Regions from separate parts of the Caproicibacterium sp. NSD3 genome, predicted to be linked through region 1. Evidence: a T-box and tRNA genes for the amino acid it is inferred to sense, from the RefSeq annotation. Region 1 holds a T-box; the other holds one or more tRNA genes.

Region 1 (12,411 bases):
TTGATTCATATCACACCATGAAATGGTGTTTTTCCCAAAAGGAAAGAGCCCATTAACCAAATAAACAACGCTCATTAAAACCAACACGGTAAGTGGTGCCAGCCACCATAGAGTTCGCTTTTTGGTCATGGACTCACCTCATTCCATTAAAATTATGCAAGAATCAGCTTCAGATATTTTTTCTTTCCTTTTTTCACAATGACGGATCCGCCTGTAAAATCCTTTACAGAAAGTTCATCTGCAACATCCGTGATCTTTTGATCATTTACTGTCAGTCCGCCCTGCTGAATCAGTCGGCGTCCCTCACTTTTACTGGGAATGAATTTCACTTTGAGCAAAAGATCAAGCAGAGAAGCAGAACCATCTACGAAATCAGAATCTTTGATTTCTGCTTTTGGCATATGCTCCGTATCAGCACCGGCTCCAAAAAGCGCCTGCGCCCCTGCCTGCGCTTTTTTCGCTTCCTCTTCTCCATGAATCAGCTTTGTTACTTCGTAGGCGAGTACTTCCTTTGCGTGGTTGATCTGCTCTCCGGTTTCTACATTTGTCAGCTCATGGATCTCATCAAGAGACAAAAAAGTCAAAAACTTCAGGCACTTTTCTACATCCTGATCTCCAATATTGCGCCAATACTGATAGAAATCAAAGGGAGAAGTTTTATTGGGATCCAGCCACACGGCACCCTTTTCGGTCTTTCCCATCTTTTTGCCCTCACTGGTCGTCAAAAGGCCAAAGGTCATTCCATAGACCTCTTTTGCGGATTTTCTCCGAATCAGCTCTACTCCGCCGATAATGTTGCTCCATTGATCATCTCCGCCAAGCTCCATCATGCAGTTATAGCGACGATTAAGCTCATAAAAATCATAGCCCTGCATAATCATGTAGTTCATTTCAAAGAAAGTCAGTCCACGTTCCAAACGTTGTTTATAACATTCGGCCGCCAACATGCGATTCACAGAAAAATGAACGCCGATATCCCGCATAAACTCAATATAATTGAGATTCATCAACCAATCCGCATTATTGGCCATGATGGCTTTTCCATTTGAAAAGTCAACCAACCGCCCCATCTGATTACGGAAGCATTCAATATTATGATTGATTTCTTCCCTCGTCAGCATTTTCCTCATATCGGTTTTGCCGGAAGGATCTCCGATCATACCGGTTCCGCCGCCAAAAAGCGCAATCGGCGTATGACCTGCGCGCTGCATATGCGCCATCACCATGATCTGCACAAAATGTCCTACATGCAAACTATCCGCCGTAGGATCAAAACCAATATAAAATGCAATCTTGTGATGATCCAAAAGGTCACGAATTTTTTCTTCATCCGTCATCTGCGCAATCAGCCCACGCGCTTTTAGTTCTTCGAACACACCCATTATAAATTCCTCCTGTGAAATCTTGTCGCAGGAAAGCAAAATAAAAACGCCCCCTGCAAAAATAAAATTGCAGAGGGCGAAATCTTCTTTCGCGGTACCACCTCAGTTTACCATACTCTCACAAGCATGGCCTTACGGGTACAAAAAATACCCCTGCGCTGTAACGTGCGCTCACGACAGGACTTACTGAAAAAATTGTTCAGCCCTGCAGCTCCGGGAGGTATCTTCGAAGACGGTTCCCGCCGGCTTACACCATCTGCCGACTCTCTGCGCCGATTATCGCCCTTTACATAATTCCCATCTCTGCCATTAATAATTAGTATACGAAATCACCCTTGTTTTGTCAAGGCTAATTTTTTTCTTTCCCCACTGGAAAGCATCTCCGAAGCATTCTGCAAAAGCAGAGGAGTTAGCTCCCCGCCCCCCGTTATCCTTGCAAGCTCTTTTACTCTGCCTTCACGATTGAGCAAATCTACTTTTGTAAAAGTTCTGCCGGAGTCAACACGTTTACTGATAAAATACTGTTGATCTCCAAGAGCTGCAATCTGCGCTAGATGCGTAACGCAAAGCACCTGACGTCCTCTGGAGGTTTCCCATAATTTCAGTCCAACTTTTTGAGCGGCACTGCCGGAAACGCCGGTATCTACCTCGTCAAAAATCAAAGTTCCGATTTCGTCTCTGTCTGCCAAAACACATTTAATGGCAAGCATAATACGTGACAGTTCTCCGCCGGAAGCGATTTTAGAAATCGGCTTTAAAGGTTCCCCCGCGTTGGTGGAAATCAAAAATTGAACACGATCCGTTCCCTGCATTTCCATTTCTGCAGAAAGCTGTTCCACTTCAAACTCGACATTCGGCATATCAAGAAAATTGAGTTCTTCCTGAACCCGTTTTACAAAAGTTTTCGCAGTTTGACGGCGCAGATTTGAAAGGACTTTAGCAAGCTTTTGAGCTTTTTCACGCTGCTTTTCGAGCTTTTCATTTAACTCTGCCACTACTTCATCCGCCGATTGAATTTGATTGAGTTCATCTTTTGCCTTTTCCAGAAAAGAAAGCATGGTCTCTTCGTCCGGTCCATATTTCTGACCTAGGCGATAAAGCTGATCCAAGCGTTCTTCCGTCTTCTCAACGTCCTCCGGCTCATAGGAAAGCTGTTCCGAAAGATTCTGCAATTCGGAAAGGCAGTCCTCTAATTCATAAGAAAGGTCACTAAGGTGGGAAGAAAGCTGCTGTGCCTGCGGTAAATTTTGAACCTCTTCAAGTGCTTTTGCTGCAGTTTCCAGTTCTGATAAAGCACCTATGCTTTCTTCTCCGCCGGAAAGCGCACCTGTAGCTTCATTAACTGCATTCGCAAGTTTTTCACTGTTTCTATAAAACGCGCGTTTTTCTTTGAGATCTTTCTCTTCTCCAAGTTTTAAATCTGCATTTTCCAGCTCTTCGACCTGATAGCTTAAAAGATCAACTTTTCTGGCTTTTTCCGCCTCATCCATCTGCAGCGACTTTAGTTGCTTTTCCGTACTGCGCATAGCAGTATAGGCATTCTGATATTCTAAAAGCGCGTCCTCGTCCTGCGCCATCTGATCCAAATACCGCAGGTGCTGATTCTGAGAAAGTAATCCATAATTCTCATTCTGTCCGTGAATATCGACAAGTAAAGAACCGATATCTCTTAAAATAGAAACCGTAGCCGGACGCTCATTAATCCGGCAAACAGTACGCCCGTCCTCCCGAATTTCCCGCTGCAAGAGCAGACTTCCATCCTCTTCCGGCAGATAGGAAAGTTCCGAAAGCCTTTTTAAAACGGAAACAGAAAGATTACGAAATACAGCGCTGACAAAAGCACTCTTTGCCCCGGAACGGATCAATTCTTTGGAAGTACGGTGTCCTAAAACAGCATGAATCGAATCGATCACAATCGATTTTCCGGCGCCAGTCTCACCCGTCAGCACATTAAGCCCTTTTGAAAAATCAATGGAAGCTTTTTCTATCACCGCTATATTCTCAATATACAGCTGATCCAGCATACCCTCACCCCATTGTCTTCTTGAGATCATTCATCAAAAGCTGTGCGCTATGATCGTCCCTTGCAATTACAAAAATGGTATCATCTCCGGCAAGCGTACCCACAATTGAATCCCAACGCATGGCATCCATTGCCGCACAAATTGCTTGAGCCATCCCGGAAAGCGATTTTATGACGACCACATTTCCCGCAGACTGTACCGAAATAACGGCATCAGCCATCAAAGAATAAAACTTTGCGGAAATATCTTTACCGCCGGTTTTTCCGGTTGAATATTTATATTTTCCATCATGAGAAAGAATCTTTACAAGGCGCAATTCCTTAATATCGCGGGAAACTGTTGCTTGTGTTACATCGAATCCGTCTTCCCTCAATCGTCGAAGCAATTCTTCCTGCGTATCTACATCATACTGCGTGATTAATTCCAAGATTTTTGCGTGTCGCCGAGATTTCATTTTAATTTCTCCTCTCTCCTAATTTGGCATTGACCACTTCGTAAAAATTACTGCGTTTTAAATTAATCAGACGAACTGATAATGGAGACTTTGTAACGGTAATGCTCTGCCCTTCTTCCAACTGTATTGGATTATCACCATCGGCGGTAAGTTGAGCACTACTGTTCACTGCAGAAGAAACTTTCACCTGCAAACACGCATGTTCCGAAAAAAGCACGGGACGCGTTAATAAAGAATGCGGGCATACCGGTGTTAAAAGAATACACCGCATTTCCGGATCAATCACAGGGCCTCCCGCAGCCAGCGAATAAGCGGTACTCCCAGTCGGTGTAGAACAAATTAGCCCATCCGCCCGATAGCTGCTCATCTCTCGGTCGGAAAGACTGACTTCAAAATCCAAGATTTTTGGTCCCCGGTAAATCACAATGTCATTTAAGGCATCCATATAATGCTTTTTTCCTTCTTTTTCATATGAAGCACGAAGCATCATGCGATTTTCAAGCTGATAATCCCCATCTACAAGCTTTGATAAAAGAGAAATCTCAGAGGCTTCCAGACCAGCAACAAAACCGAGACGTCCCGTATTGATTCCAAGAATCGGTTTTCGTTCTTCTGCTGCGTGCCGCGCCTGATGAATAATCGTCCCATCCCCACCAACTGCGAGGATCAAATCACAGGCATTCATCAATCCGGCATGGCTTTCCCAGAATGCATCGGCTTCAAAACCTTCTTTACGGTAAATCCCGTCCATAAAGACTTCTTGTCCAAGAGCATGCAGCTGCACAAGAATTTTATGAGTAACAGATCTTGCAAGAGAACGATTTAAATTCGGTACAACCGCAATCTTCATGTTACTTTCCTCCATTCAGGCAAAGATGAGATTCCTCTACTAAAGATTTCGGATCAAATTGAATGCTGGTGGGTGTATCTGATTTCTGCAAATAAATTAAGTATTCGATATTCCCTTCCGGGCCTTTCACTGGCGAAAAAGTAATCCCCAAAATAGAGAATCCGATTGTCAAAACAAAATTAGAAATCGTTCGAATGACTTCCTCGTGGACAGCCTGATCACGGACGACCCCTTTTTTTCCGACTTTTTCTCTTCCAGCTTCGAACTGCGGCTTAATTAAACAAACTGCCTGACCACTTTGCGCCAAGAATTCCCGTGCTACCGGCAAAACCAAGCGCAAAGAAATAAACGAAACATCAACACTGAAAAAATCGATTGGTTCTGAAACCTGCTCTTTTGTAAGATAACGGACGTTTGTCCGCTCCAGATTGACGACACGCTCGTCATTTCTGAGCTTCCACGCCAGCTGACCATATCCCACATCGACCGAATAAACTTTCTTTGCGCCGTTTTGCAGCATGCAGTCTGTAAATCCGCCGGTACTTGCGCCGATATCCATGGTCGTTTTCCCTTTTAAAGAAATTAGGAAAAGCTGCATTGCCTTTTCAAGCTTCAATCCACCGCGACTGACATATTTCGGCCCCGTACTGCGCACTTCAATTTCTGTACCCACCGGCAGCATCGTCCCTGGTTTATCAAATTTCTGATGATCAATATAAACATCTCCGGCCATAATGACAGCCTTCGCTTTTTCTCGACTTTCAAAGTAGCCCTGTTCCACCAGAAGAATATCTAGTCTTTTTTTCTCTATCAATTTAAAGTCTCCGTTAAAATCATTTGACACATTCCGTCTGCATCTAAAAGTAATTCTTTCAGTGCCTGATCAACCGTTGCATGCGGCACAAAATCATGAATTCCACGCAGATAATATTCACCTTTAAAGTTTATCTGCTTCAGCATCCGCAAAAAATGTTCTCCGATGCCGCCTTCTTCCATCCCCTCTTCAAAAAAGAAAATCTTTTCGTAAGCAGATGCAAAAGAAATTGCCTTTTCGTCAATCGGCTTGATCCGATTCAATTTTAAAATAGAAATTTTGATGCCCTTTTCTTTTAAAAGGGTTTTCGCTTTACAAGCATAGGAAAACAAACGACCATAAGTTACCAAAAGCAAAGGTGCACTTTTTTCTCCATAAATCTGATATGGCATTCCATTGGGAATAAAATCAAACGGCTTAAAAAGCTGACAGCCGCGCGGATAGCGAACGGCAACAACATTTTGATCTTCATAAAGTGCCTTTTGAAGATCCATACAAAGTTCCTCATAATAAGCAGGGGAATAAACAGTAATCTCCGGAATCGTACTGAGAAAAGCAGCATCCATAATTCCCTGATGTGTTTCTCCGTCTTCTCCCACAACGCCAGCGCGGTCAACTGCGATCACCAACTTTAAGCGCTGCAGCGCTGCATCGTGAATGAGCTGATCATAGCTTCTCTGCAGAAACGTAGAATAAATCGCACAGACAGGAAGCATTCCTCCACTGGAAAGTCCTCCTGAAAAAGTGATTGCATGTTCTTCAGCAATTCCGACATCGAAAAAGCGCTCTGGAAACTCATGAGAAAAAGCTTCCAAACAAGTGCCGCTTCTCATTGCCGCTGTTACCGCACAGATTTTTGGATCTTCACGCGCCAATTTGCAGATCTGCATTCCAAAAACAGAGCTGAAATTTTCTCCTCCCGGATGAACAGACTTTCCGGTTTTGACATCAAATTTTGAAACGCCATGAAAAGCGCCCGGATTCTTTTCTGCAAACGCATATCCACGCCCTTTTTCCGTAAGCACATGAATCAGCATCGGGTGGTCAATCTGTTTTGCATTCTGTAAAATTTCGACCAGCTGAGGCAGATCATGACCATCATACGGTCCATAATAGAAAAGACCAAGATCCTCAAATAAAGTGCTGTTATAAAGGAGCTGCTTTAAAACCGCTTTCGATTTTTTTATAATATTACGCATTGGATCTCCGATAATCGGAATATGATGAAGCGTTGATTCCACATCGCTCTTCGCTTTTAGATAAGCCGGTTTCGTACGCATATGCGCAAGATAGCGCGCAATGCCACCCACATTACGCGAAATAGACATTTTATTGTCGTTTAAAATGACAATAAAATTCTTATGAAACCTTCCGGCATTATTTAATCCTTCATAGGCAAGACCGCCAGTCAATGCCCCATCGCCAATCACGGCAACTACATTTCCTTCTTCTCCGCGAATTGCTTTCGCTTCTGCAATTCCAAGGGCTGCAGAAATAGAAGTGCTGCTATGTCCTGCTGTAAACGCATCCCACGGGCTTTCTTGCCGATTGGGAAATCCGGAAATTCCACCTTTCGTACGAATTGTAGAGATTGCCTCTCTGCGTCCGGTTAAAATTTTATGGGTATAAGCCTGATGTCCAACATCCCAGACAATTCGATCCTCCGGCTTACCGAAAACTTTCTCCAGTGCTACCGTTAGTTCCACTGTACCAAGATTGGAGGCAAGATGTCCGCCGTTTGCAGAAACTATTTTTATAATCTTTTGCCGAATCTCTGCACAGAGCTGCTCCAGTTCCTCATTTGTAAGAGACTGCAGATCTGCCGGTGAATCAATCTTATCCAACAGGTTTGCCATTCTTTAAAACCTCAATTCCTTTTTGGAAACATTTTTTCCAATTTGCATTTCATTGCTATTAACAGCGGCGCTGTTTAGACGCTGTCAGCGTGTTTTTCAGCAGCATTGCAATCGTCATTGGGCCAACCCCTCCGGGAACCGGCGTAATTGCTGATGCAATCGGCTCTACGGCTTCATAATCAACATCTCCGCAGAGTTTTCCGTTTTCGTCACGATCCATTCCAACATCAATCACAACCGCACCCGGCTTGACCATCTCTTTTGTAACAAATTTTGTTTTGCCAACTGCTGCCACCAATATATCCGCCTGCTTACAGATCTCTTTTAAATTTTTCGTTTTACTGTGACAGATCGTTACAGTTCCGTTTGCATGCATTAAAAGCATTGCCATCGGTTTTCCAACAATGTTGCTTCGACCGATCACCACACACTGTTTTCCCTCTACGGAAATATTTTCATGGCGCAAAAGCTCCATGATTCCCGCCGGCGTACAAGGAAGCAACTTGTAATCACCAATCATGATATGTCCCACATTGACTGGATGAAAAGCATCTACATCTTTCTGCGGATCGATCTCGTTAACGATTGCTTTTTCGTCCAACCCTTTTGGCAGCGGGGATTGCACAAGAATCCCATCGACATCCGGATCTTTATTTAAACGCTGCACCAATTCTTCCAACTCTTTCTGTGAAGCTTCTTTTGGAAGTGCAAATTCGAGACTGCGGATTCCTACTTCGGCACAGGCTTTCTTCTTATTATTTACATAAGTGCGAGAAGCCGGGTCATCTCCAACAATTACGACCGCCAAAGATGGCTCTATTCCCTGCTTTTTTATTGCAGCTGTTTCAAGAGCTACCTGCACTCGCAGTTCTGCAGCGATTGCTTTTCCATCAATTCGTTTTCCCATACTGGCTTCTCCTCTATTCCTTTTTTTGCGGTTCATCCGTTTGCTGTGTGTTTTGATCGGTCGGTTCAGAAGCGGAATTTTCCTGCTTATCTGAATCGACTGTTTGGGCTGATTCGTTCGTTTCTGCTGTTTCTGTTTCCGATTTTTCATCCTTAACAGTTTCTGATGACGCATTTTGTTCTGTTTCAGACTCAATCATATCTTCCGGAATTTCGTCGACCAGATGATTTAAAGAAACGATTTCCGGAGCGCCACAGCCAGAAAGGCTTGTCCTGTTTCGAAAAACGATCAGCAAAATAATAGACACCACGACTGCAGCAGCAGCTACAACCTGCGAAACACGCAACGGAACAATGGGTAAAAGGAGGCTATCCGTGCGCAATCCTTCTATAAAGAAACGTCCTAATCCATACCAACCCGAATACAGCAAAAACACTTGTCCATCATAACGGCGCCGTTTACGGCTAAAGAAATGGAGCAGCAAAAAGCCGATCAGACACCACAATGATTCATAAAGGAAGCACGGATGCACAGGATTTGGAGCAAATGCTCTTGTCATATCGCTCTGCATTCCCCACGGCAGATTTGTTTCGATACCAAAAGCTTCCTGATTGATAAAATTGCCCCAACGACCAATCCCTTGTCCAATCAAAAAGCCCATAGAAGCAAGATCCAATACGGCAGGGACGCTCATCTTATGATGCTTTGCCATCAAGGCTCCGCACAGAAGCCCTACAATAATACCGCCATAAATGCCCAATCCGCCTTCCCAGATACGAAAAATCTGAGAGGGATCTTTTATGTATTTATCACCCGGATAAAAAATAACATAATATGCCCTCGCTCCAATCACGCCGCCGATCACACCGACAAGAATACAGTCAATCAGATGATCAGAATTGACATGAAATTTTTTGCAGCTTTTCATTGTATATAAAATTGCCAGAATCAATCCAGTCGCAATAATAATTCCATACCAATAAATCGGCTTGGAACCGATCGTAAAAGCAATTTCATTGACCTGTAACGTGATCCCCATTTTTGGAAAAGTAACATTGTGTATAATCTGCATGATATTGTTCCACCTTTTTCAGTTCTATGTAACCCGAAAAAAGCATTTAAGCTTTCTCCGGATGGATGATCGAAAGGACACGATTTTCCGGTAGCAGCTGCGTATTCAAACGAGACAACACCTCTTCTTTTGTCGCATTTGCAATTGCATCTACATACGCAAACAAAGAACGATCTGCAAATGAAAATGAAGCCATCGCATTGGCAATACTTTCGACACTGTTAAACGAGGACACATTTTTTCCGTATACTGTTTTCTTTGCACGCTCAAACGCTTCATCGGAAACACCGTTTTTACGATAGCTTTCGAGTTCCTTTAAGATTTCTTTTTCAACAGCATCCGGCTCTTTTGATTCTCCGGAAAAAATAACACAGGCATAACCGGGCCCTTCAAAATTCTCATATCCAAAGCTGCTCTCATTAATGAGGGAAGCGTCCAAAAGTCTTCTAAAAAGCGGTGAGCAATCGTCGGCTAAAAGTGACAACAGAATACTGGTCTCTGCCATCTCTTTGGTCGTTGCGCGTCTTTCCGCTTTTTCTTTAAAGCCAAGACTGAAAAGCGGAGAAGCCACGCTAAGGCTTTGCTCTATACGGGATTTCAGCACTGTTTCCGGTTCCGGTTCAAAAATCCGGTCTACTGTTACCGCTTTGCTCGGTTTCAGCATTTTATCACAAAGATCAAGCACTTTCTGCGGATCAATATTACCAACCACGCAAAGCACCATATTGTTCAAGTTATAAAAAGTATGGTAGCACCGATAAAGCAATTCCGGCGTGATTTTCGCAATACTCTCTACTGTTCCTGCAATATCCACTTTGACCGGATGATTCTGATACATAGCCTCTAACATATTAAAGAGGACACGCCAATCCGGATCATCGTCGTACATACGAATTTCCTGCCCTATGATTCCCTGCTCTTTTTTGACTGTCTGTTCCGTAAAATAAGGAGACTGAACAAAATCCAGCAAAATCTCGAGTGAATCATAAACATGCTCTGTACAGGAAAACAGATAGCAGGTCACATCAAAAGAAGTATATGCATTGGCCGAAGCCCCTGTTTTTGCATAACGAGTAAAAGCGTCCCCGTCTTCGCTCTCAAAAAGCTTATGCTCCAGATAATGTGCAATTCCAGCCGGAACTTTGCTCTCCTCTTTCTCATCAGAGCGGCGGAATCTTGTATCCACAGAGCCATACCGTGTTCCAAAGATTGCATAGGTAGAAGCATTTTGCTTCTTTGGGTATAAATAAATCTGCAGCCCGGAAGGATGCTTTCCTTCATAATAGGAATCACCCAGCCGCTCACTGCGAACTTCTTTTAATTCACTCAGCTTCATGACTTTGCCCCCTCAGATGATGTCAAACGATAAATGGCAGCAGGCTGTATCTTTTGCGCCGCTTTGACAATCTCTTCTGATTTGACCTTTGAAATCTGCTCGGCATAATCCAAAGGCGTCTTGATTTTTGGCGCATACGTCTGACCCACATACCAGTTTTCCAAAGACCAGAGAGAATCCATCACTGTGCGATAGGAATTTTCCATGGTGAGCTTTGCCGAAGAAATTTCCTCTTCAGTGATATTTCCTTTTTTCATTTCACTCATCTGGCGCTGAATCTCCGCCTGTGCCGCTTCAAAATTTTTGGTCTCAACGCCACTTTGAACAAACATAGTTCCCTTCATGCTATCAAAAAGGGAACTGCAGTAATAGCATAGGCTCAATTTTTCACGCACATTCAGAAACAATTTACTGCTGGGGGAACCGCCAAAGACGGTATTCATCAGAGCCATTGCCGGCCACTCAGGAGACTGCAGATTGATTGCAGAGCGCAATCCCATTACAAGTTTCCCCTGTGCGACATTCTGCTTTTCCGTCTTCTCTAGAATTTTTTCGGAAGGCGCTCTAACAATCGTATCACATGTTTCCGGTTCCCGATGAATTCCCGAAAATGCTTTTTGGAATCCGCTGCAAACAGCCTGTGGATCACAATCTCCGAGAGAGAGCAGCTCAATTTTAGAGTTGTGAAGTAGTTCTTTCCATGCGGGAACAAGTTCCTCCGGACGAAGTGCTTTCACCGCACTCCTTCCTCCAAAACGGTCAATTCCAGCAGGCTCATTCGAAAGCATCAACTTTTGGCACTGCAAAAGTGCATAGGTGCGTTTGTCGTTATACTCTGCATCCATACGTTCCAATGACTGCCGCTTTTCCTGTTCAAATCCATCTTTTGGGAACAGACCATTTTCAACCAACGGATCAAAGATCATCCCGCAAAGTACATTTGCAAGTTCATAGGAAATTTTCTCTTGTGAAAGTGCGTAGCGATCTGATATTCCGCCAGCGGAAAGCGTCAACACCTGCGCGTCTCCCAGTTTAGAAGCTTCTGCAGTAACCACCGATCCATAAAGATCTGCCATCTTTTTACTCATGGCAGAAAAATCTGGGTACTTACGGCTGGCACGGCTAAGCAAAAATGGAATCATTGCCATTGCAGCCGCACGATCCTTCTTCATAGGTAGAAAAAAGTTTACAGAAATACGAAATGTTTTAAATTTAGGATCCCGAACGCCGAGAAAACGAATCCCGTTTCCAAGCGCCGTCTGTTCTAGTTCGGGCATATCATTCATCTCCAATTTCAAGCCTCATTAATTTATTTATTATAACACATCCTCCTCCGATAGAAAAGAATGAATATTCTAAATATTCTATGAACTTGCACAAAAATAACGTTATTTATACATTTAAATTTCCTTTTCTCAAAATGGCTTTTGCGTAGAATTTATGTTATACTAATTTGTATTTTCATTGGAGGAATTATAAATTTATGCAAAATCAAAAAAAAGTCCATCTCGCTGAGTCTGGTTTATTTTTGGTCACCATCCTATGGGGGACTAGCTTTGTTATTATAAAACAAGCAACAACTCTAGTTGAACCAGGATATTTACTTGGAATTCGTTTTCTTTTTGCGGCCGTCATGATGGCCTTGATTTTTCACAAAAAGCTAAAACTTCTCACACTCGACTCTCTAAAATTTAGTTTTGTTCTTGGCGGACTTCT
Region 2 (12,411 bases), 990 kb from region 1:
CCGGCAAGTGATTTGATACCGCCGGAGCGGGTTGCTCCGATAACACCTAAAATTGGAAGTCCGATTGCACTTAGAGCAAACCCTAAAAAAGCTGGAAGTACAGCAGTTCCGGCAGAGTAACCGAGAAATGGCGGAAAAATCAAATTCCCTGCGCCAAAAAACATAGAAAACAGCGTGATTCCAACAAAGAGCTGTTCCTTTGAAGATAATTTTTGCATAATTAACTTTCTCTCTTTTCGTACAATTTTTTAACCAGCAGATCCTTTGTTGAGCCGCAACATAAAGGACTTTTGGCTATACGCAACAAAAAACTGGGTGATAATTTTATCACCCAGTTTTCTAGTGGAGAAAGAATGGATTCAGATATTCAAGGCCAAAACAACAGGTTTATCATTTGAAGTTATATGTAAAGGAACTGAAACCATCAGTTCCCTTCATGTTTGCTCTTTGTTTCCTAAAACGAATCTCCACCGGATAGGCATGTGCGTCCAATAAAAGCGCTTAAGTGATTTATAACTAATAATAGCAGATAAGGGGTAAAATCGCAAGTTAAAGGCATAAAAATAAAAGAGTTTATGCTAACCCCAATGGTTATGATGCTGTTTGATTAGCTTTTTTCAATTTCTTTGAAATTACAATTTTTAGAAGAGTCAAAGACGGCAACACAAACTCAAATAGCAGCCATAATATCGGCGTAATAGTCTGTGCAGATGTTATATGCCCCATCACCGATGAATATACAATATGCGAGCAAATAATAATTAAGACTCCTATGATGAAGACCAATGGCTTATAGGATTTTAATTTTAGTAATTCTACAAGTCCAGCTACTACAACATAGTATAAGAGAGAGATTTTGAAAAATTCTAGGGTAACCAGAAAAGTTGCATAGATTACATCAGTGCCTTGAAATATCTCAGTCAACCCAGCAAGCTGTAACGTTGAGAATGAGGGAAATATGAATACTTTCACCATATCTCCTAGTACAGCTGTATCTCTAATCGTTACTGCCAGTAGGAATAAACCACCAAATAAAAATCCTTTTAATAAACAACTTGACATGCGCTTTTTATCTTCGAGTCTAGGAACAATCATTTGAAAAATGACCGTACCAAATGGAATAACCGCAACCAGATTAGCACTTTTCAAAATCGTTGTGGGAGGAACAGAGAATAATGGCAGTAAGTTATGAAGGTCAAGTCGGTCCCAAACGAAAAATGTTGTTAAAATAAACGTTACCACAATAAGCATAACAAATACCATACTGTATCTAACAATTACTCTTAATCCTTTTATAACGGCCCAACTGCATACAATCATAAATGAGATCAATATGACCATAGGCGGCGTAGCGGGTAGAACACTGAAGTTTACGAAATCCTTCAGGTCTCTTAAATTTAAAAAAGACAGACAAAAAAAGTAAAATAAATACAGCAAAGAAAAGATTCCGCCTACCCACTTTCCAAAGGCAAGTTCGTTGATTTGAAAAAGACTTTTTCCTGGATATTTTTTCATAACAGATAACTGAATTAAAAGGAAAAGCAATGCAACTATCCAGCCTAAAATTACCGAAAACCAAGAATCCCTTCCCGTTACCGCAAAGAAAAATGCTGTTAATAATGAAAAAGATTGAATATAACATATAATTGTAAAAAGCATTTGTGAACAATTGATTGTTTCTTTTTCCATAGTTTCCTCAATCCAATTTCTTCAAGATTTTTCCGCTGTCTTTAATTGTTGCTTCAACTTTAATTTCAGGCTTTATTTCAGTATATAATTTATCCCAGTTATCTTTTATACTGGTCCATTTTTGAGGCTCTGTTTGATTGATCAAAGTTCCAATCCCGTAGATATCGGCCTGATAAGATTGAGTCGCTTGAAAACACGTAAGCACATTGTCCTTGATTTGCTCCTCAGCAGCTTTCTGTAATTCTTTTTCTATGCATTCTGCAGATTTATTTTCAAAACCAGTCAATTCTCTTATTCCCAGTGCCGTTTTAATCGTGATGGGAACAGACACAGTTCCATCTTCGTTTACAGAAGCATCTAGTTTACCGCTGCTGCTGCATATCTCAAGAGAGGCTCGCCCAAATTCAGTTTCTACATTCACCACGCCGCTTTCCACTTTGTTCATTGTCCATAAATAGCCGCGTGATTTATTTTTATCTAATTCTCCAACCATTTTATCACTTTTAAAAACCGCCAATCCGGCCACTTGGACCCTTGGATTTTCTGCTTGCTTGTCTATTTTTATCAGACTAGCAATGGGACAGGTTGTTCCGCCCGCAAGCTTAGTCGCAAATTCCAGAAGGTCCACATTAATGGACTCTGAGTTTATTCCTTGGTTTTTAAGCAGCTGTGTGGTATCTATTGCCGACAGGGGAGACATCTCGGATTTTGTTGTCAGTACTTCATTTGCAGTCGTATCTGACACCAGAATCGATACATTTATTCTGCCTTCATGGTCACGTAAGAAAAGATCTAATTGTCCCTTTATGCCCTTGGATGCATCTTCTTTTCCAAAAATTAAGCATTGATTATGCCCTATAAATAGCTTGTGGCTATTTTCACGTGCACAATCCCTAAACATATCAAAAAGATTTTTCCCAGTTCTTTCATAAATCAAAGTCTTTGAGCTTACTTGGCTTTTTTGACTTGAATTTCCGATACATCCTAATTGCATGGTAAGCGTTGTTAAATCATTATCCGTATTATTATCAATTCCAACACCGATAACCGGAATGATTTCATTCATTTCTTTGCTGTCCATGCATCCCGAAAACAGAAAACAAACAGCCAGGGAAATTGCCAGAAGTGAAAACTTCTTTCCCTTTTTCATGATTTATCATCCCCATTCGAGGGAATGGAAGTATCTCCCGGCGGTACATTGACTCTTTGTCTGATAACATCCTGATGTGCAAACTCTGATGGGCGTTTTTTCATTGTCCAAAGAGGAGTACGAATAAACAAGTCTTTCCAATCTTGGATATGCATCGGCGCGACTCCTGCAAAATAGGGCACACCAAATGATTTTAACGAGGCTAAATGAACTAGCATCCCTAAAATGCTCAATAATATTCCATAACCTCCAAGAATCGATGCTAAAATTAATGAAATAATGCGCATGATTATAATTGCATCTTGATGCTCTGGTGTTACAAATTCTGCCATTGCGGTTAAAGCAATCGTCACGACCATAGGTGCACCAACCAATCCAGCTGAAACGGCTGCATCACCCATTACCAGAGCACCAACAATACTAACTGCCTGCCCAATTGGGCGAGGTAATCTCAATCCGGCTTCCCGCAGAATTTCGAAGGCTAGCAAAAGGATGAATGCCTCGATGACAGTTGGAAAAGGGGTGCCTTCTCGAGCGGTTGCAATGGTAAACATTAATGTAGTCGGAATTACTTCCTGATGAAATGTTGTAATAGCTATAAAAAAGGCTGGTGCAAACACCGCAAATATAAAAGAAAAAAATCTTAGCAAACGTATAATACTTGCATAAAAAGTTCGCACATAATAGTCTTCAGCTGTTTGAAAGCTTTCAGTAAAAAGCAATGGCACTGTTAATACAAAAGGCGTACCATCTACAATGATTGCAGCCCGTCCTTCCAAAATTTTGGCTGCTATTACGTCTGGCTTTTCGCTCTTTCCGATTGTTGGAAAAATGCTAAGTGGAGCATCTTCTATATATTGTTCAATATAGCCGGACTCTAAAATGGCATCCACGTTTATTGAGTTGAGCCGCCTTTTAATTTCAGTGATAAGGCTTTCGTCTACCACTCCCTTTAGGTAAGCGACTGAAACAATCGTTCTTGTTTTTTCACCAATCACAAAGGTATCCATTCTGAAAGCAGGATTTCTTATTTTTCTACGCAAAAGTGATGTATTTGTTCTGAAATTTTCGGTAAATCCCTCTCTAGGACCTCTTGCGACAGCTTCAGTCTGGGGCTCTGTAACGCTGCGTTTATCCCATCCTTTACTGCTAATAATGATTCCAGAGCAGTATCCGTCTATCAGTAAAACGGTATCTCCGGATAAGCAGCATTCCAAAAGCTTATTTTCCTTGTCGGAGTTTATTACATCCCCTGAGCAAATAATGCGCTTTTGTACATCTTCTATTACGTTTCCTTTTGTCCTGGCGTCATATAACATCAGAGGCTTCATGATTCCCTCAGTAATAATATCGTTGCTTACAAGCCCATCTATAAAGATTAAGGCGGCATTGACAGCAGGAAATCTTCCAAACGTGAACTCACGAATCTTTACATCGTTGCAATCACCAAGATAGCTTTTCATGATTTCAATGTTATCTTTTAAAGAGGTCGTCATGGTTGGTTGGGGGGAGTTTTGATTTTTAGATTCGGGTGTAGGATCTGCAGCATTTTTTGTCGCTTCATTTAGAATGGTTCTATATTTTATTTTTTTCAGTAAATTTTGCAATATCATTAGCGTTCACGTCCTTTCGGAGATATTTTTATTCTTTTCAATTTTTACTAAAAAAATACATATAACAAAACCATTGAAAAATTTTAGGCAGTTACATATGATCAATTCATTGTGGTCCATCTGATAATGCGAAAAATATAGAATTCCCTAAATAAAAAAACAATCTATCAAAGCTTGCGTAATGGGATCATTTTTATACCCCAATTACTCCAGTTTTGATAGATTTCCACAGCGCTTTGCTTCTTTAATTTAATATAAAAAAGTCCCAGAAACCGCATTCTCATACGTTTTCTGGGACTTGGTGGAGGAGGATGGATTCGGACCATCGAAGCCGAAGCAACAGATTTACAGTCTGCCCCCTTTGACCGCTCGGGAACTCCTCCATATACCGGCAATCACTTAGCCACTTGCCGGAGTTATGGAGCTGGCAATAGGACTCGAACCTACGACCTGCTGATTACAAATCAGCTGCTCTACCAACTGAGCTACGCCAGCGCATCGCGATTGACACTAGATTATTATAGAGCTCTAAATAATAGTTGTCAAGAGAAAAAGTGTATTTTTTTAAAAAAGAGGGCACATTTTGTTTGAATTTTTCCTTGCGGTTTTGATGTTTTAAAATTATAATAAACTTAATGAAAAATTTTGATCGTTAGAAGAAAGGGGAAATACTCTATGAAAAAAGGAATCTCGATAGCTTCAATAGTGATCGGAATTATTACGGCTCTTTGTGGAGCTGCGACGATTGTTTTTGGTGCTTTGGGTTTATTTTCTTCTAAATATCGTGCTTGAAAATTTCCTTTATGCGCAAAATGAATCTTTGTGGCATAGATTGGCATGGAGGTGCTTTTCTATGGAGACGAAAACGTATCACTGTATGGATCCGAAAGAGAATCCACAGCCTGTTTGGACTCATGCCCAAAGGGACGCTATCAAAGAGCGGCAGGAAGATGCGGTTGCACGGTTTAAAGCAGATCCGGACTCATTCTTTCCTGATCCCACACAGGACAAAAAGCCCTGAGTGGATGTTTACTTTACAAAAGCCGTTTTGATACCGAGAAAAGCTGTATCATGCGGCTTTTTTATTTTGGCTGAAAAGGGGAGAACCGGCTTACAATTTCGGCGGGGCTAAGATGGTGCTAAGGATCGGCAATGCGGCGGGTTCGATGCCTGATAGGATTGTTGCAAATTAGAATCATTTGTGTCATACTGAAGAAAAATTTTGGGAGGATGGAAAATGGAGATTCCAAAAGGCAGATATCGCCATTTTAAAGGAAATGAGTACAGAGTGCTCTGTTTAGCGCGCAATTCCGAAACATTGGAAGAGATGGTGGTTTATCAGGCGCTTTATGGAGAGCATGAAGTTTGGGTGCGGCCTGCTTCTATGTGGAATGAAACGGTCAGCAAAGATGGGAAAACGATCAAGCGTTTTACTTATCTTGGAAATGAATAATCAGGTTCCCTATCAGTTGATTCGTTCCAAACGACGTACGCTGGCGCTTTTAATTACACGGGAATGCAAAGTAATCGTTCGTGCACCACAGAGATTACCTCAGAAAGAGATTGACCGATTTTTGGAGAGCCATACAGAATGGCTTAGATACCATCTTTTGCAGCAGCAACAGAAAGCACAAGCGGAAGGAGCGGGTTCTCCAGAGGAGAAGGCCGAATATATTCGGCAGGCAAATGAAATTCTTCCACAAAGGACGGCTTTTTTTGCAGATGTCATGGGAGTTTTTCCGACCAAAGTTCGGATTACAGATGCAAAGGCACGTTTTGGGAGCTGCAGTACAAAAAACGGTATCTGCTTTTCATGGCGGCTGATGAGATATCCAAAAGAAGCAATCGATTATGTTGTCGTGCATGAGCTTGCACATATTCGCTATAAAAATCATGGTGCTGAATTTTATCAATTGATTGCTTCTGTGCTTCCGGATTACCGAAAGCGCTGGGCACTTTTGAAAGAGCCTCCCATAAAATAAATTGGTTTTGAGAGGGAAGAGTTTCTTTTTTGTAAATCTTCCCTCTATTTGTTACTTTTGAAAATTGGGATATAAAAATCCGGACAAAGCAAATCACTTTGTCCGGATTGACTTATTTACTTATTATATGGTTGGTTATGCCAATTTTTGTGTTCCTACCGATACAGGAAGGGGGAGATTTTCTTTTGCATTTGAATCCATTTGAAACTCAGCCGCCGCATTGACAATATCCGGATCCTGAAAAGTGGGAACCACTTTTCGAAACGCTTCTTTTACGACTTCATTGCTTGCATCTTGTATTGCTTGGTTTAAGATATAAAGTTTTTCTTCAACCTGTGCCCGCGTAAGCGGTTTATCCCGTTCGATCAAAATACGATCATTTTCTGTTTTGACCATTTCTTCACTTTTGATCAGTAATTCCTCGTAAAGCTTTTCTCCGGGACGAAGCCCAATTTCAACAATTTGAATATCTTGTCCAGGAACAAGGCCGGACAAGCGGATCATATTTTTAGCAAGGTCATAAATATGTACAGGTTTTCCCATATCGAGAACAAACAGCTCTCCTTTTTTAGCCATTGCCCCCGCCTGCAGAACTAACTGGGCTGCCTCTGGGATAGTCATAAAATATCGAATAATACGCTTGTCCGTAATTGTTACAGGCCCGCCCTGTGCAATCTCTTTTTCAAATAGAGGAATCACAGACCCATTGGAACCCAATACATTTCCAAAACGTACAGCGACAAACTGTGTTTTGCTGTCACGACGACTTTGGATAATCATTTCGCATAAGCGTTTGGAAGCCCCCATAATATTTGTGGGATTGACCGCTTTGTCGGTAGAAATCAGGACAAATTTTTCGACATTATATTTTTCAGCCATATTGGCTGTATTATAGGTGCCAAATACATTGTTCTTAATGGCTTCTACAGGGTTTTGCTCCATCAGTGGTACATGTTTATGGGCCGCTGCATGAATGACAACCTGCGGACGCTCGGCAGAGAAAACTTGTTCCAGTCTGTTTATATCTCTAACAGAACCAATAATAACTTTTAAGTTTAGAGAAGAAGCATATTTTAAGAGCAGCTCTTGCTGTACATCGTAAGCATTGTTTTCATAAATATCGAAGATAATTAGCTTTTTAGGTTGCATTTTTGCAATTTGACGGCATAATTCTGAGCCGATAGAGCCACCGCCGCCAGTGACAAGTACGACTTTTCCTTTATAGTAGTTTTCTGAAATGCTATTATCTAACTGAATGCTGTCTCGAGAAAGCAAATCTTCAATTTTGATATCTCTGATAAAATTGCGAATCCCTTGTTCCCTGCGTTCGCCAAAAGGATAATCATAAAGTTTTACCTTACATCCGGTCTGACTGTAGAGATCATACAGACGTCTCCGATGATCACTATCCAAATCCGGCAGTGCAATAATCACTTCGTGAATTGGCATCTCTTGAATCCGCTGTACAATATGCTCATCCTCTGCGTAAACCGGCAGACCATTAAGCCTTTGCCCAATTTTATCTTTATCAATATCAATAAAACAAAGCGGTTTATAATGAGACTGCGGATTACGGGACAGCTCGTGAGCAAGACTTGCGCCAACATTACCAGCTCCGACAATTGCTACATTCATTTTATGACTTTGTTCGACGGGAGTAGATTGTGCAGCGTTACGACGTGCATATTGTAATTGATAGAACATACGTGCCGATAGAGAGAGAAGACAGTTCAGAGAAACGACGCACAAATTGATTCCAAACCCTAAGTTGAGATAGGGAATCAATTGACCGATCAAAAGGATTTCTAATCCTGCAATAAAATCAGAAATAATCAGACGAAGATAAACTTTGATACCAGCATATCTCCAGATGTGATTGTAAATTTTAGAACAGATTCGAAAGCCGATGATACAAACAGCTAAAAGGAAAAAACGTAATATGGAAATTTGCAGTTCGAATTTTCCATTTAAAATTAAAATCAATGAGCTATTTAGGGAACAGAGTAAAATAATACTGTAAGACAACGCTAATATTAGCAGATCAAATCCACATAAAGTTGTTTTTCGTTTATCCATAATCCGATGTTCTTTCATTCAATTTTTCTTCCTCATTATTTTTTTAATGCTACTTTTAATGCTACAAGAAACAGATAATACAATATAGATAATACGATTGTGCAAAATGATTATTTTGATAAATTATTGATCACATAACGCCTCACATTTTATGAGCTAATTTTAAACATTGACCAATTAGGTTTGATCGTTTTTAGGGGATTTAGATAAATCTAATGACTACTTTTAATGTACCATGCTAGCAATAAATATTCAAGCAAAATTTTCCAAAACTTGTTCTAAATTTTCAAAAAAGTGCCATTGCTTCAAAAAAGTTTTTCAAAAAAGTGTGTTTATGTTTTGAAATTCTCAATCTGTCTTGATTGTTTTTATTTAATATGTTATGTTTATATAGTCAGAATTTAAGAAAAACAGGAGTATGCGAATGATGGAAGATGAGATTTCTCTCAATGAGATATTTTTTGCCATTCGAAAGCAATGGAAAAAAATATTACTGGTGACTATCGCGGGGGCGTTGGTTACTTTTTTGGTTTCTTCTTTTTTGATCCCGAAAAAGTACACCTCTTCAATTGAATTATATGTGAATAACGGAACGAATACTTCCACTACAAATGCAATTAATCCAAATGACTTGACCGCATCCCAGAAGCTGGTCGGTACCTATATTGTTATTTTAAAAAATCGAGATGTTCTGGGTCAAGTAGCTGCAAAAATTGGAAATATTTCTTACGAACAGCTGCAGTCAGATATTTCTATGAGTTCAGTGGATAATACAGAAATTTTAAAAATTTCTGCAGAATCAGAGGATGCACAGCTTTCTGCCAATATCTGTAAGGCAATGGCAGATACAGCACCGGATATCCTCAAGCGGGTCGTAAAAGCAGGTTCTGTCGAAGTGATCGGCTCTGCCTCGATTCCCAGCCAACCTTCTTCTCCTGATATAAAACGAAATACATTAATAGGGGCTTTTGTCTTTTTAATAGTAGCTGTTTTTATATCTGTTATTGTATTTATGAAAGACAATACCGTAAAGGGAGAAAAGGATATTCAGGAAAAATTAAAAGTTCCTGTGCTGGGAGAGATCCCTGATTTGGAAGCTAAAAATAAGAGGGGGTCCCGTTATGCCTAAAAATAAAAAGCCCAGATATGGGAATCCTTCCAGCATTTTACTGAACAATAAAACGGATTTTTCAGTCGTGGAAGCATATAAAACAATTCGGACAAATCTTCTTTTTGCGACTTCGACTTCTCAGAATAAAGCAGTTATTTTTACCAGTGCAGAGCCCGATGCAGGAAAATCAACGACTTGTATGAATTTGGGGATTACAACGGCGCAACTTGGGGCCCGTGTGGCGATGGTTGATGCTGATATGAGAAAACCAACTTTGCATAAATATGTGCGTCTTAGCAATGCAAAGGGACTATCTAAATGTTTGTGTGGACTTGATAGCCTAGAAGACAGCATGTATCTAAATGTGTTTCCAAACGTGGACTTAATTACTGCTGGGCCGATTCCGCCAAATCCTTCAGAACTCCTTGGCTCGGAAAGTATGGTGCGGCTTTTAGACACTTTGTCCGAGTCCTATGATTATGTATTTGTAGATATGCCGCCAATCAATGTGGTAGCGGATGGACTTGTGTGTATCGATCATGCGGCTGGTGCGGTTTTGATTGCACGTCAGAAACAGACCCGGTATGCTGAACTTCAAAAGGCAATCGACAGTATTCGAAATATTCACGGAAATCTGCTTGGAGTAATCGTTACCGATGTCCATGAAAAGGATAAACCCTATGCTTATTCCAAAGAGTATCAATATCGCTATGACTATGAATACAAAGACAAATAATTCATCTTTTGTAGATCTTCATACACATTGTCTTCCGCAAATGGACGATGGTGCTAAAGACTGCAATATGTCGATTCAGATGCTTCAGACTCTTAAAAAACAGGGAGTCAGAAAAGTTTTCTTAACTCCGCATTATTATCCGCAGAGAGAATCACTTTCTGATTTTTTACAGAGACGGTCAGATTCCTATCGAATTCTTAGCTCGTTTCGAGGGATGGCGGATAGTCCGGAAGCTTTTTTAGGTGCAGAGATTTATTTGATTCGGGGGTTATGTGAAGCGGATTTGCGGCCGCTTTGCCTTGGAGACACGAGAATCCTTTTATTGGAGCTTCCCAGGCAGCCCTATCATGCATGGATCTTAGAAGAACTGCACAATTTGACCTATGCGCTTAATATTATTCCTGTGCTGGCGCATATTGAACGGTATCAGGCATATTATCATTCGGGGGATTTTGAAGAGCTTTTATCTTTTGAAGATTTGATTTTGCAGTTTAATGCCGGGGCACTTCAAAACCGTGAAAATTGCCGCTTCCTTTATTCACTTTCAGAACAGGGTTATCCGATGCTGATTGGCAGCGATACTCATGATATGAGCGCACGGATGCCTTCCTTTGATAAAGCGCTGCCTGTGTTAACAAAAAAGCGGCATGGGCAGGAATTACTTGCAAATGTACAAAAAACATGGGCTAACTTAAAATTATAAGTAAGAAATAATGAAATTCAAAAGATTATCTTTACAATTTGATTAAAAATTGTTATAATATGGAATATCGTTTAAGGATATTTTAGGATAATTAAATCAAGTGATAAAAATATTTATAGGAGGGTTATTTTATGAAGAAGTTACTTGCAATTTTGTGTGCAGGAATTATGATGGTCGCAATGGCAATTCCGGCTTTCGCTGCAACCACAAAAGATGATGTTATCACAGAGATGAAGTCTGGAATCCAGATTGGTACACAGACAAGGCAGATTCCGGCTCAGTACATTAAATTGGCGGAAGATTTTCTCAACGCTAACGATTTAACGGATGCACAGCTTTCTACGGCACTTAGCGATTTGAAAGAAGCCAAAGAGACCTGGGCAAATACGGGTAAGCTGGCCTTCAATGAGATCCCATCTGATGTTCAGACAAAGCTTGAGAATATGGCAGTCGAAGCTGCTAAAAAATTGGGAGCTACTCTTACTTTTGACGGCAAAACCATTTCAATTGTCGATAAAAATGGAAAAACTTACAGTACTTCTACACAGTCTAATCCAATTAAACAGACCGGTGCGGATTATACTGCTTTGATGGTAGTCACGCTTGCAGTCCTTGGTTCTTTGGGAGCGGTTGTTGCAGTTTCCGCTAAGAATCATCTGGTAAAAGCTCACTGATTATCATGGAACATCGATTTCAAAAAAAATCCAGAAAAAGCAATGGGGTAAAATTTATTTTTTATCCCATTGCTTTCTTTCTGTTAACTGTTTTCCTGATAGCCGTTGCATTTGGTCCTGTTGTCATGCCATATGTAAATATGATGGATTTGGCTTTTACGTCCAGCACTCCTCAATTTGATGAAAATGCTGCCAATATTTATCAGGGCTCCGTTCAGAATACGGGGGATACCTTAAAAAGCAGTGATATCAAATTTCCTTCTGAAGGAGAGACTTTTGGAGAGCTGCACATTCCATCGGTGGGGATCGACGCGCCCCTTATTTATGGAGACAACATCAAAAACATGATTAATGGGGTGGAGCTTTATTCTGGAACTTACCTTCCCGGACAGGGGAGAACCATCTTGATTGGCGGACATAATAACACTTATTTTCTCCCACTCCCGAACGTCAATGTTGGAGATCAGGTAGAAATTTGCACAAATTATGGGACTTATCTTTATGAGATTACCGGTTCGCAGACGACTCGATACGATAATACGACTGCCTATGACCTGACAAAGCAGGAAGAAAACCTGATTCTCTATACCTGTCACAATATAGCAGGGATTGGTGCGACTCCCTATCGTGTATTTGTCTATGCTAAATATGTTTCCGGGCCTGAGATCTTATCATAA

What was found. The T-box of region 1 lies ahead of tyrS (tyrosine--tRNA ligase). A T-box ahead of a tRNA ligase gene usually reads a tRNA of that ligase, here a tRNA-Tyr.
Region 2: it has a tRNA-Tyr gene. The T-box ahead of tyrS (tyrosine--tRNA ligase) is inferred to sense a tRNA for this amino acid. The anticodon was not compared.

Annotation. Positions count from the first base shown of each region.
Region 1 covers NZ_CM132119.1:1,067,595-1,080,005, reverse strand. The annotation lists gene ACVS9P_RS05350 (YfhO family protein) at 1-129, opposite strand, end outside; gene tyrS (tyrosine--tRNA ligase) at 153-1,385, opposite strand; T-box leader at 1,452-1,695, opposite strand; gene recN (DNA repair protein RecN) at 1,712-3,406, opposite strand; gene ACVS9P_RS05335 (arginine repressor) at 3,411-3,860, opposite strand; gene ACVS9P_RS05330 (NAD(+)/NADH kinase) at 3,862-4,710, opposite strand; gene ACVS9P_RS05325 (TlyA family RNA methyltransferase) at 4,712-5,524, opposite strand; gene dxs (1-deoxy-D-xylulose-5-phosphate synthase) at 5,521-7,380, opposite strand; gene folD (bifunctional methylenetetrahydrofolate dehydrogenase/methenyltetrahydrofolate cyclohydrolase FolD) at 7,439-8,287, opposite strand; gene lgt (prolipoprotein diacylglyceryl transferase) at 8,301-9,359, opposite strand; gene yfmH (EF-P 5-aminopentanol modification-associated protein YfmH) at 9,406-10,695, opposite strand; gene yfmF (EF-P 5-aminopentanol modification-associated protein YfmF) at 10,692-11,972, opposite strand; gene ACVS9P_RS05295 (DMT family transporter) at 12,179-12,411, shown strand, end outside.
Region 2 covers NZ_CM132119.1:2,061,890-2,074,300, reverse strand. The annotation lists gene brnQ (branched-chain amino acid transport system II carrier protein) at 1-218, opposite strand, end outside; gene ACVS9P_RS10215 (GerAB/ArcD/ProY family transporter) at 592-1,689, opposite strand; gene ACVS9P_RS10210 (Ger(x)C family spore germination protein) at 1,697-2,839, opposite strand; gene ACVS9P_RS10205 (spore germination protein) at 2,836-4,452, opposite strand; tRNA gene ACVS9P_RS10200 (tRNA-Tyr) at 4,752-4,835, opposite strand; tRNA gene ACVS9P_RS10195 (tRNA-Thr) at 4,872-4,947, opposite strand; gene ACVS9P_RS10190 (hypothetical protein) at 5,306-5,473, shown strand; gene ACVS9P_RS10185 (DUF1653 domain-containing protein) at 5,690-5,905, shown strand; gene ACVS9P_RS10180 (M48 family metallopeptidase) at 5,898-6,434, shown strand; gene ACVS9P_RS10175 (polysaccharide biosynthesis protein) at 6,570-8,528, opposite strand; gene ACVS9P_RS10170 (YveK family protein) at 8,935-9,639, shown strand; gene ACVS9P_RS10165 (CpsD/CapB family tyrosine-protein kinase) at 9,632-10,357, shown strand; gene ACVS9P_RS10160 (CpsB/CapC family capsule biosynthesis tyrosine phosphatase) at 10,302-11,060, shown strand; gene ACVS9P_RS10155 (hypothetical protein) at 11,192-11,734, shown strand; gene ACVS9P_RS10150 (class D sortase) at 11,740-12,411, shown strand.